Regions from separate parts of the Nonomuraea sp. NPDC050556 genome, predicted to be linked through region 1. Evidence: riboswitches for the same ligand, from Rfam matches in the RefSeq annotation. Region 1 holds a riboswitch; each other region holds the start of a gene.

Region 1 (2,257 bases):
CCAGCTCGGTGACGCCGGGCACCAGTTCCCTGGCGTCCCTGAGCAGCTCGTACACGCCTCCGGCCGTCACCCTGGTGTCGAAGCCCAGCTCCTCCTGGGTGGCGCCGACGACCAGCTCGCCGTCGCCGCGCGGCACGAGGTAGACGGACGCGCCGTGCACGGTGCCCCTGACGCAGCGGGTGAGCAGGGGGGTGGGGGAGTGGAGGCGCATGATCTGCCCCTTGACCGGGCGCACGGGGACGCCCGCCAGCTCGCCGCTCCACACCCCCGCCGCGAGGATCACCCGGTCCGCTTCGAGGACTTCCTGGTACGGCCCGGCCTCACGCGGCGCCAGCCGTACCCCCTTGACGGCCTCGCCCTCGCGCAGGAGCTCGGTCGCGCGCGCCCGGATCACGGGCACCCGCAGCTTTGACAGGGCGGCCAGGAGGGCTGTGGTGACGCGTCTGGGGTCCACCCAGGCGTCCTGGGGCGCCAGGAGGCCGCCGCGCACCGACGGGGCCAGCATGGGCTCCAGGCGGCGGCACTCGCGCCCGGTGAGCCGCTCGACCGGCAGGCCGAGCTTGTCCATGAAGGCGGCCAGCTCGTCCAGCGCCGCCAGATCATCGGTCCCGAACGCCACGTCGAGCGTCCCGTCGACCCGGTAGTCGAGCTCGACCCCCGACTCCGCGAGCAGTTCCGCCGCGAAGGACGGCCAGCGGCGCAGCGACGCGAGCCCCAGCCGGAGCAGAGGCTCCTCCGTGTATGTGACCTCGCTCACCGGAGCCAGCATCCCCGCGGCGGCGTGCGAGGCGCCAGAAGCCGGTGCGGGGTCGACCACGGTGACCGTACGGCCCGCACGGGCGAGCCGCCAGGCGATCGACAGCCCGACGACGCCACCGCCCACGACCAGGTCCATTTCCGCTCCCTTCGCCGGCATGATCCGGATCAGGTGTCTTGCGGTCGAAGGCCCGTGACAGCCTTCCTCTCAGCCCGGTCAGGCCGGACTCCCGCGCGTCTTACGCCCCCAGCCTACCGCTGCGGGAAAGCGCACTTTAGGGTCGTGGGCGTGAATCATGTCGTAGTGGTAGGCGCAGGGCTTGCAGGGGTACGGAGTGTCGAGGCGCTGAGGGGACGCGGGTTCCCCGGCAGGATCACGCTGGTGGGCGAGGAGCGCCACCGGCCCTACGACCGCCCGCCGCTGTCCAAGGCGGTGCTGCTCGGCAAGACCGACCAGTCCTACGTGGACGTCGACCTGGACGCGCTGGAGGTCGACTTCAGGCCTGGCGTCTCGGCCAAGGGCCTGCGCGAGGGCGTGCTGGAGACCACCGAGGGCGAGTTCACCTACGACGGCCTGGTCATCGCGACCGGCGCGGAACCCATCAAGCTGCCGGGCGACGGCATGCAGCACGTGCTGCGCACCATCGACGACGCGCTCACCCTGCGCGCCGTCTTCGTCCGCGGCGCCCGCGTGGCGATCATCGGCGCGGGCTGGATCGGCGCGGAGGTCGCCACGGCCGCCCTGCGCGCCGGATGCCACGTGACCGTCATCGAGGCGGGCTCCGCCCCGCTGGCGCACGCCATCGGCCCCGAGGTCGGCTCCCGCACCGCCGCCTTCTACGAGGGCATCGACCTGCGCCTGGACACCATGGTCGGCTCCGTCGACGAGGGCGGCGTGCAGCTGCTCGACGGCTCGTTCGTCGACGCGGACGTGGTCGTCACCGGCATCGGCGTCCGCCCCACCGTCGAATGGCTCGCCGGATCCGACATCGACCTGCACAACGGCGTCGTCACCGACGAGCACCTGCGCACCTCCCTGCCCGGCGTGCTCGCCGTCGGCGACTGCGCCGCGTGGTGGTCGCGCCGCTACCGGACCCGCCTGCGCGTCGAGCACTGGGACACCGCGCTCAGCGCCCCCGAGATCGCCGCAGCGACCCTGCTCGGCGAGGAGGGCGTCTACGACCCGGTGCCGTACTTCTGGTCGGAGCAGTTCGGGCACATGGTCCAGTACGCGGGACACCACGCGGGAGCCCGCATGATCAACCGCGGCGGGCCCGACGGCAAGTGGTCCGTGTGCTGGCTCACCGACGACGACCGGCTGGCCGCCGTCCTCACCGTCGACCGCCCGCGCGACCTCGTCCAGGGGCGCAGGATCGTCGAGGCGGGACAGCGCCTCGACCCCTCTCGCCTGGTCGATCCCGACGTTCCTCTACGAGACTGTGTTGTTTGAGCAAGCACGGCATGTGGTAGTTGTGGTTTCGTGACGCTTTCTGTTGCACAG
Region 2 (2,257 bases), on a different contig from region 1:
GCCCTGCCTGGTGAACCCGATGGCGTCGCGGACTCCCGCCCACATGCGATCCCACTTCTCGATGGTCACGGCCGACGTGGTCAGCCAGTAGGCCACGAAGCCGAGCGCCCACGGGATCAGCATCGACCAGCGCGACGGCGCGTTCTCCGCGGTGTTCCACCGGGCCGAGCCGCCGAGCAGGAAGTAGTCGACGACCAGCACGGCGAACATCGGCACGAACACCGCGCCGATCACGCTCAGGAACGCCGCGTAGGAGTTGACGTTGACGAGCAGCGCCACGCCGATGGTCAGCAGGCCGATGACGAGCGAGAAGATGCGCCGGTCGACGCGCGGCATCAGGTTCTGCAGGGACATCGTCGTGGAGTAGTTGTTGGCGAACGACTGGTCGGTCTCCCTGATCACCAGGATCCCGAAGAACAGCGCCCCCAGCGGAGCGGCGACGAACGGGCCGAACACCGCCGTGCTGTCCGCCGTGACGGCGGCCGCCCCCGCGATGGCCACCGCATAGACGCCCAGCCCCAGGCAGGCGACCTGGGCCAGCGTGTAGCCGCCCACGACGCCGGTGAACGCCGCCCTGCTCGACCTGGAGTGCCTGGCGAAGTCGGCCGCCATGGGCACCCAGGAGACCGACAGCGCGATCACCAGGTCGACGGCCGGCGCGAAGCCGTCCCAGGAGCCGCCGGTCTGCGGGCCGACCTGGGAGAGCAGCGAGTACGCGAACCACGCCATCGCCACGACCACCCCGATCGTGACGTAGCGCCGCAGGATCCTGATGGACCCGAGCGGCCAGATGGTCAGCGCCGTGGTGAGCACCCCGGCGACGACCACCCACACCCCGTACGGCACGGCCGTGCCGAAGATGGCCGTCGCGCCCTTGGAGATCACCCACAGCTCGAACGCGCCCCAGCCCAGCATCTGGATGATGTTGATCACCGTGGGGACGTAGGAGAGCTTCGCGCCGAACAGACCGCGCAGCAGCACCATGGACGGCTGCCCGGTCTGCGTGCCGGGGATGGCGGACAGCCCCACCATCGCGGTGCCGATCAGGCTCCCGACGACGGCAGCCACGAGGGCCGCCGTCAGGGTCAGGGGGGCGTCACCGGTGGGGTTGACCAGCCAGAGGGCGCTGGAGAAGCCGAGGAGGCTGACTCCGAGGTTGGCCCAGAGGGCTCCCTGGTCGAGCACGCCGAGCGCTTTGGGAGGTGCTTCTCCCAGCGTCAGAGGGACTTCCGCGTGCTGGGGGTCATCGACGACATGCGTCATCACACACTCCCTACGCCGGCATTACCCGGACAGGTTCATGCGGTCGGCAACAGCGGTAGTTGCCCTCTCAGCCTGGTTGCCCCAAGCTCCCGCGGTTCTGAAGTTTCGCCCAGGATAATGCCATACGTCGGTTTCTAGGAAGGCGGGCCCTGGCAGCCCATGCGTACCCAGAGTGCCTCGTCCTCGCCCGGGTCGATCATTTCCGGGGCCGCGGAGAGCTGCGCGTGGCCCTCGCTCACCGGGGCGCCGTCGATGACGTACCAGTTGTCCGGCACCGCGGAAGGCTCCTCCTCGCCGTACTCGGTGACGGAGTCGACCGTCACACCGCGCTCCTGGAACAGCCGCTTGACCTCGCCGACGGTCTTGTTGACGAAGTTCACGCAATGCATGACCTCGCCGTCGTCGTGAATGCTGCTGACGACGTCGTACCTCTCGCCAGGCTTCGCGGCGCGGCCGAGGTCCACGGTGGCCTGGCCCTTGAAGTCGACGGGGACCCTGATGCCGAGCGGGCAGCCTCCCGTCTCCTCGCACTCCGGTACGTCGATCGTCTGGATCTCCTCCGGGAGCGAGTTGTCCGGGCGGTAGGCCGTGATCTCCCCCACGTGCCCCGGCGAGGCCGACGTCAGCGTCAGGGTGACGTTGATGCCGCGCGCCCTGAGCTCCGCCTGGATCTGCTCCGAGGAGGCGTTCAGATCCTGGACCGTGATGACGTAGTAGCCGTTCTCCACCGTGATGTCGAGGGCCGCCGCCGGTTGCGGGGTGAGCACTGCCCAGCTCACCGCGGTCACGGCGGCGGCGGCCAGCGCGACGGCCGGCAGCGCGAAGCGCCGGAGGATGCTGGTGCGCCGAGCGGGAGCGGGCATGGCCTGGGGCTCCGCTTCCATTTCCATGATCTCGTGCATCAGCTCGTACGCGCTGGGGGTCAGTCCCGGCCCCGGGTCGGGGGCCAGGGAGGCTACGAGGTTGTCCATGCTCACGAGCTCTCCTTGACGAG
Region 3 (2,257 bases), 3.2 Mb from region 1:
ATGCAGCCCTTCGCCCCTCTTCGCGCCTCCGCGGCGGCTGATCTGGCGGAGGAGGGCGCGCGACTGCTGGCCTTCGCCGGGTTCGAGGGAGGGAGCATCACATGGCAGACGCCCAGCGGCTCTTCGACGACCTAGCCGAGGAGCACCTGGTGAAGCCGGAGGTGAGCATGGGGCGCATCCTGGCCAACGAGGGGCTGACGGTGAACGGCAAGCTCTACGCCTTCTGCTCCAGGGATCGCCTGATCGTGAAGGTGCCCCTGGAGCGGGCGCGCGCCCTGCTTTCCGACGGTACGGCGGAGCCGGTCGAGATGGGCAAGCGGCGGATGAAGGAGTGGGTGGCCTTCACCTCGCCGCAGGAGGAGGAGTGGCGCGCCTTCATGGCCGAGGCCCTCGCCTTCGTCGAGAGCCTCACCAAACGTTAGACCCCTCACGAGGAGAGACCTCTTCTCGGGGTCAGGGTCTTTCTGCCAGGGGTTCTTAGAGCCACTGGGCGGTCGGCCACTGCTCCAGCCGCCAGGCGCTGTCCCAGAAGAGCCACTCGAACTCGGTGGCCTTCACGAACGCCTCGGCCATGGCGTCCGCGTGCTCGGAGGTGGCCAGCCGGTCGGCGATGGCCCGCGCCTGGGTGACGGCCGCCTCGAACTCCGGATCCGCATAGGTCTCGATCCACGCCCGATAGGGATGCTCAGGCGTGCTGCGCGACACCAGCGCCTGTCCGACGTCCTGATAGACCCAGAAACACGGCAACACAGCAGCGACCAGCACCGGATAGGGCGCACTGAGCGCCACAGCCTGCAACCAGGAGGAGTAGGCCAGCGCACTCGGCGAGGTCACCACGCCGGACAGATCCGCCTCGGTCAGACCGTACTGCTCGATGTATCCGGCGTGCAGCGTGCGCTCAGCCGCGATGGCGGCGTGCGCGCTCTGCGCCCAGAACGCCGCCTCGTCGGGATCCTGCGCCCGCACCGCCGCCGTGGCCAGCGCCTTGGCGAACGCCTCCAGGTAGCGGGCGTCCTGGACGATGTAGAAGGCGAACCGCTCCCTGTCGAGGGTGCCGTCGCCGAGGGCGGCGTTGAACGGGTGCTCGTGGATGGCGCGCAGCAGCTTGGCCGTACGGGCCCAGACGTCGTCGGAGAACACGACAGTCCCTTCGCTAGTCCGAACTAGATCAGGTTCAACGGGTGTGATCTCAGCCCTGGACATACCGGGCACCCCGCGTCAGTGGACCACTGTAGCCGTTTCCGATGGGGAGAAAAATTTCTGCGAGTGAATGTCGATCCGCGCGAGCTCCGTCCGACGCGTCTGTGAAAGCACTCGAGAACACCTGGGAGACGCAATGAGCACCGTGATCATGGCCAACGTCGTGTCCGTCGACGGCTTCATCGCCGACGACAACGACCAGCCGGGACCGCTGTTCGACTGGTACTTCAGCGGCGACACCCCGCTCACCGCCGAAGGGTTCGGCAAGGTGTCGGCGGCGTCCGCCGCCTACATCAGGCCGATCTGGGAGAGCGTGGGGGCGATGGTGATCGGGCGGCGGCTGTTCGACATGACGAACGGCTGGGAGGGCAACCCGCCCGTCGGCGGGCACGTGGTCGTCGTCTCGCACCGGCCCAAGCCCGAGGGGTGGCACCCCGAGGCGTCCTACCACTTCGTCGACGACGTGACGAAGGCGGTCGCCAAGGCCAAGGAGCTCGCCGCGGGGGGTACGGTCTCCGTGGCGGCGGGGGAGGTCGGCGGGCAGGCGCTGGAGCTCGGGCTGGTGGACGAGGTGGCGATGGACGTCGTGCCGGTCGTCTTCGGGTCGGGCAAGCGCTACTTCGGGTCGGTCGGCAACGCGCAGCTGCTGCTGGAGGACGCGCACACGGTCGTCCAGGGCGACCGCGTCCTGCACCTGCTGTACAAGGTGCGCCGCTGACATGGCCGCGACCGTCCTTTACATGTCGATGTCCCTCGACGGCTTCGTCGCCGGGCCGAACGAGAGTCTGGAGAACGGGCTGGGTGACGGTGGGGAGCGGCTGCACTCGTGGTTCTCGAACGCCGAGGGTCCTGACCGCGAGGTCGTCGACGAGTCGTTGACCACGGGGTCGGTGCTCGCCGGGCGGGGGACCTTCGAACCGGCGGGAGGGTGGGGCGGGGATCACCACGACGGGATCGCCATCTTCATCCTCAGCCGCCACCGGCCCGCGCCCGAGTTCGCCCAGTGGCCCAACGTGACGTACCTGGGCGACCTGGAGGAGGCGGTACGGCGGGCCAG

The links. A riboswitch is a leader RNA that binds a small molecule or an ion and turns the genes downstream of it on or off. The one in region 1 is predicted to bind thiamine pyrophosphate.
Region 2: another riboswitch for thiamine pyrophosphate. It lies ahead of ACIBG8_RS44625 (purine-cytosine permease family protein); the one in region 1 lies ahead of thiO (glycine oxidase ThiO).
Region 3: another riboswitch for thiamine pyrophosphate. It lies ahead of tenA (thiaminase II); the one in region 1 lies ahead of thiO (glycine oxidase ThiO).

What each region holds. Positions count from the first base shown of each region.
Region 1 covers NZ_JBITGU010000001.1:3,669,688-3,671,944, reverse strand. The annotation lists gene thiO (glycine oxidase ThiO) at 1-895, opposite strand, end outside; TPP riboswitch at 885-1,000, opposite strand; gene ACIBG8_RS17370 (NAD(P)/FAD-dependent oxidoreductase) at 1,046-2,206, shown strand; gene ACIBG8_RS17365 (Rv2175c family DNA-binding protein) at 2,237-2,257, shown strand, end outside.
Region 2 covers NZ_JBITGU010000005.1:482,109-484,365, forward strand. The annotation lists gene ACIBG8_RS44625 (purine-cytosine permease family protein) at 1-1,263, opposite strand, end outside; TPP riboswitch at 1,253-1,366, opposite strand; gene ACIBG8_RS44630 (hypothetical protein) at 1,398-2,234, opposite strand; gene ACIBG8_RS44635 (RNA polymerase sigma factor) at 2,237-2,257, opposite strand, start outside.
Region 3 covers NZ_JBITGU010000001.1:452,345-454,601, forward strand. The annotation lists gene ACIBG8_RS02260 (winged helix DNA-binding domain-containing protein) at 1-135, shown strand, start outside; gene ACIBG8_RS02265 (hypothetical protein) at 102-422, shown strand; gene tenA (thiaminase II) at 478-1,140, opposite strand; TPP riboswitch at 1,128-1,226, opposite strand; gene ACIBG8_RS02275 (dihydrofolate reductase family protein) at 1,337-1,918, shown strand; gene ACIBG8_RS02280 (dihydrofolate reductase family protein) at 1,920-2,257, shown strand, end outside.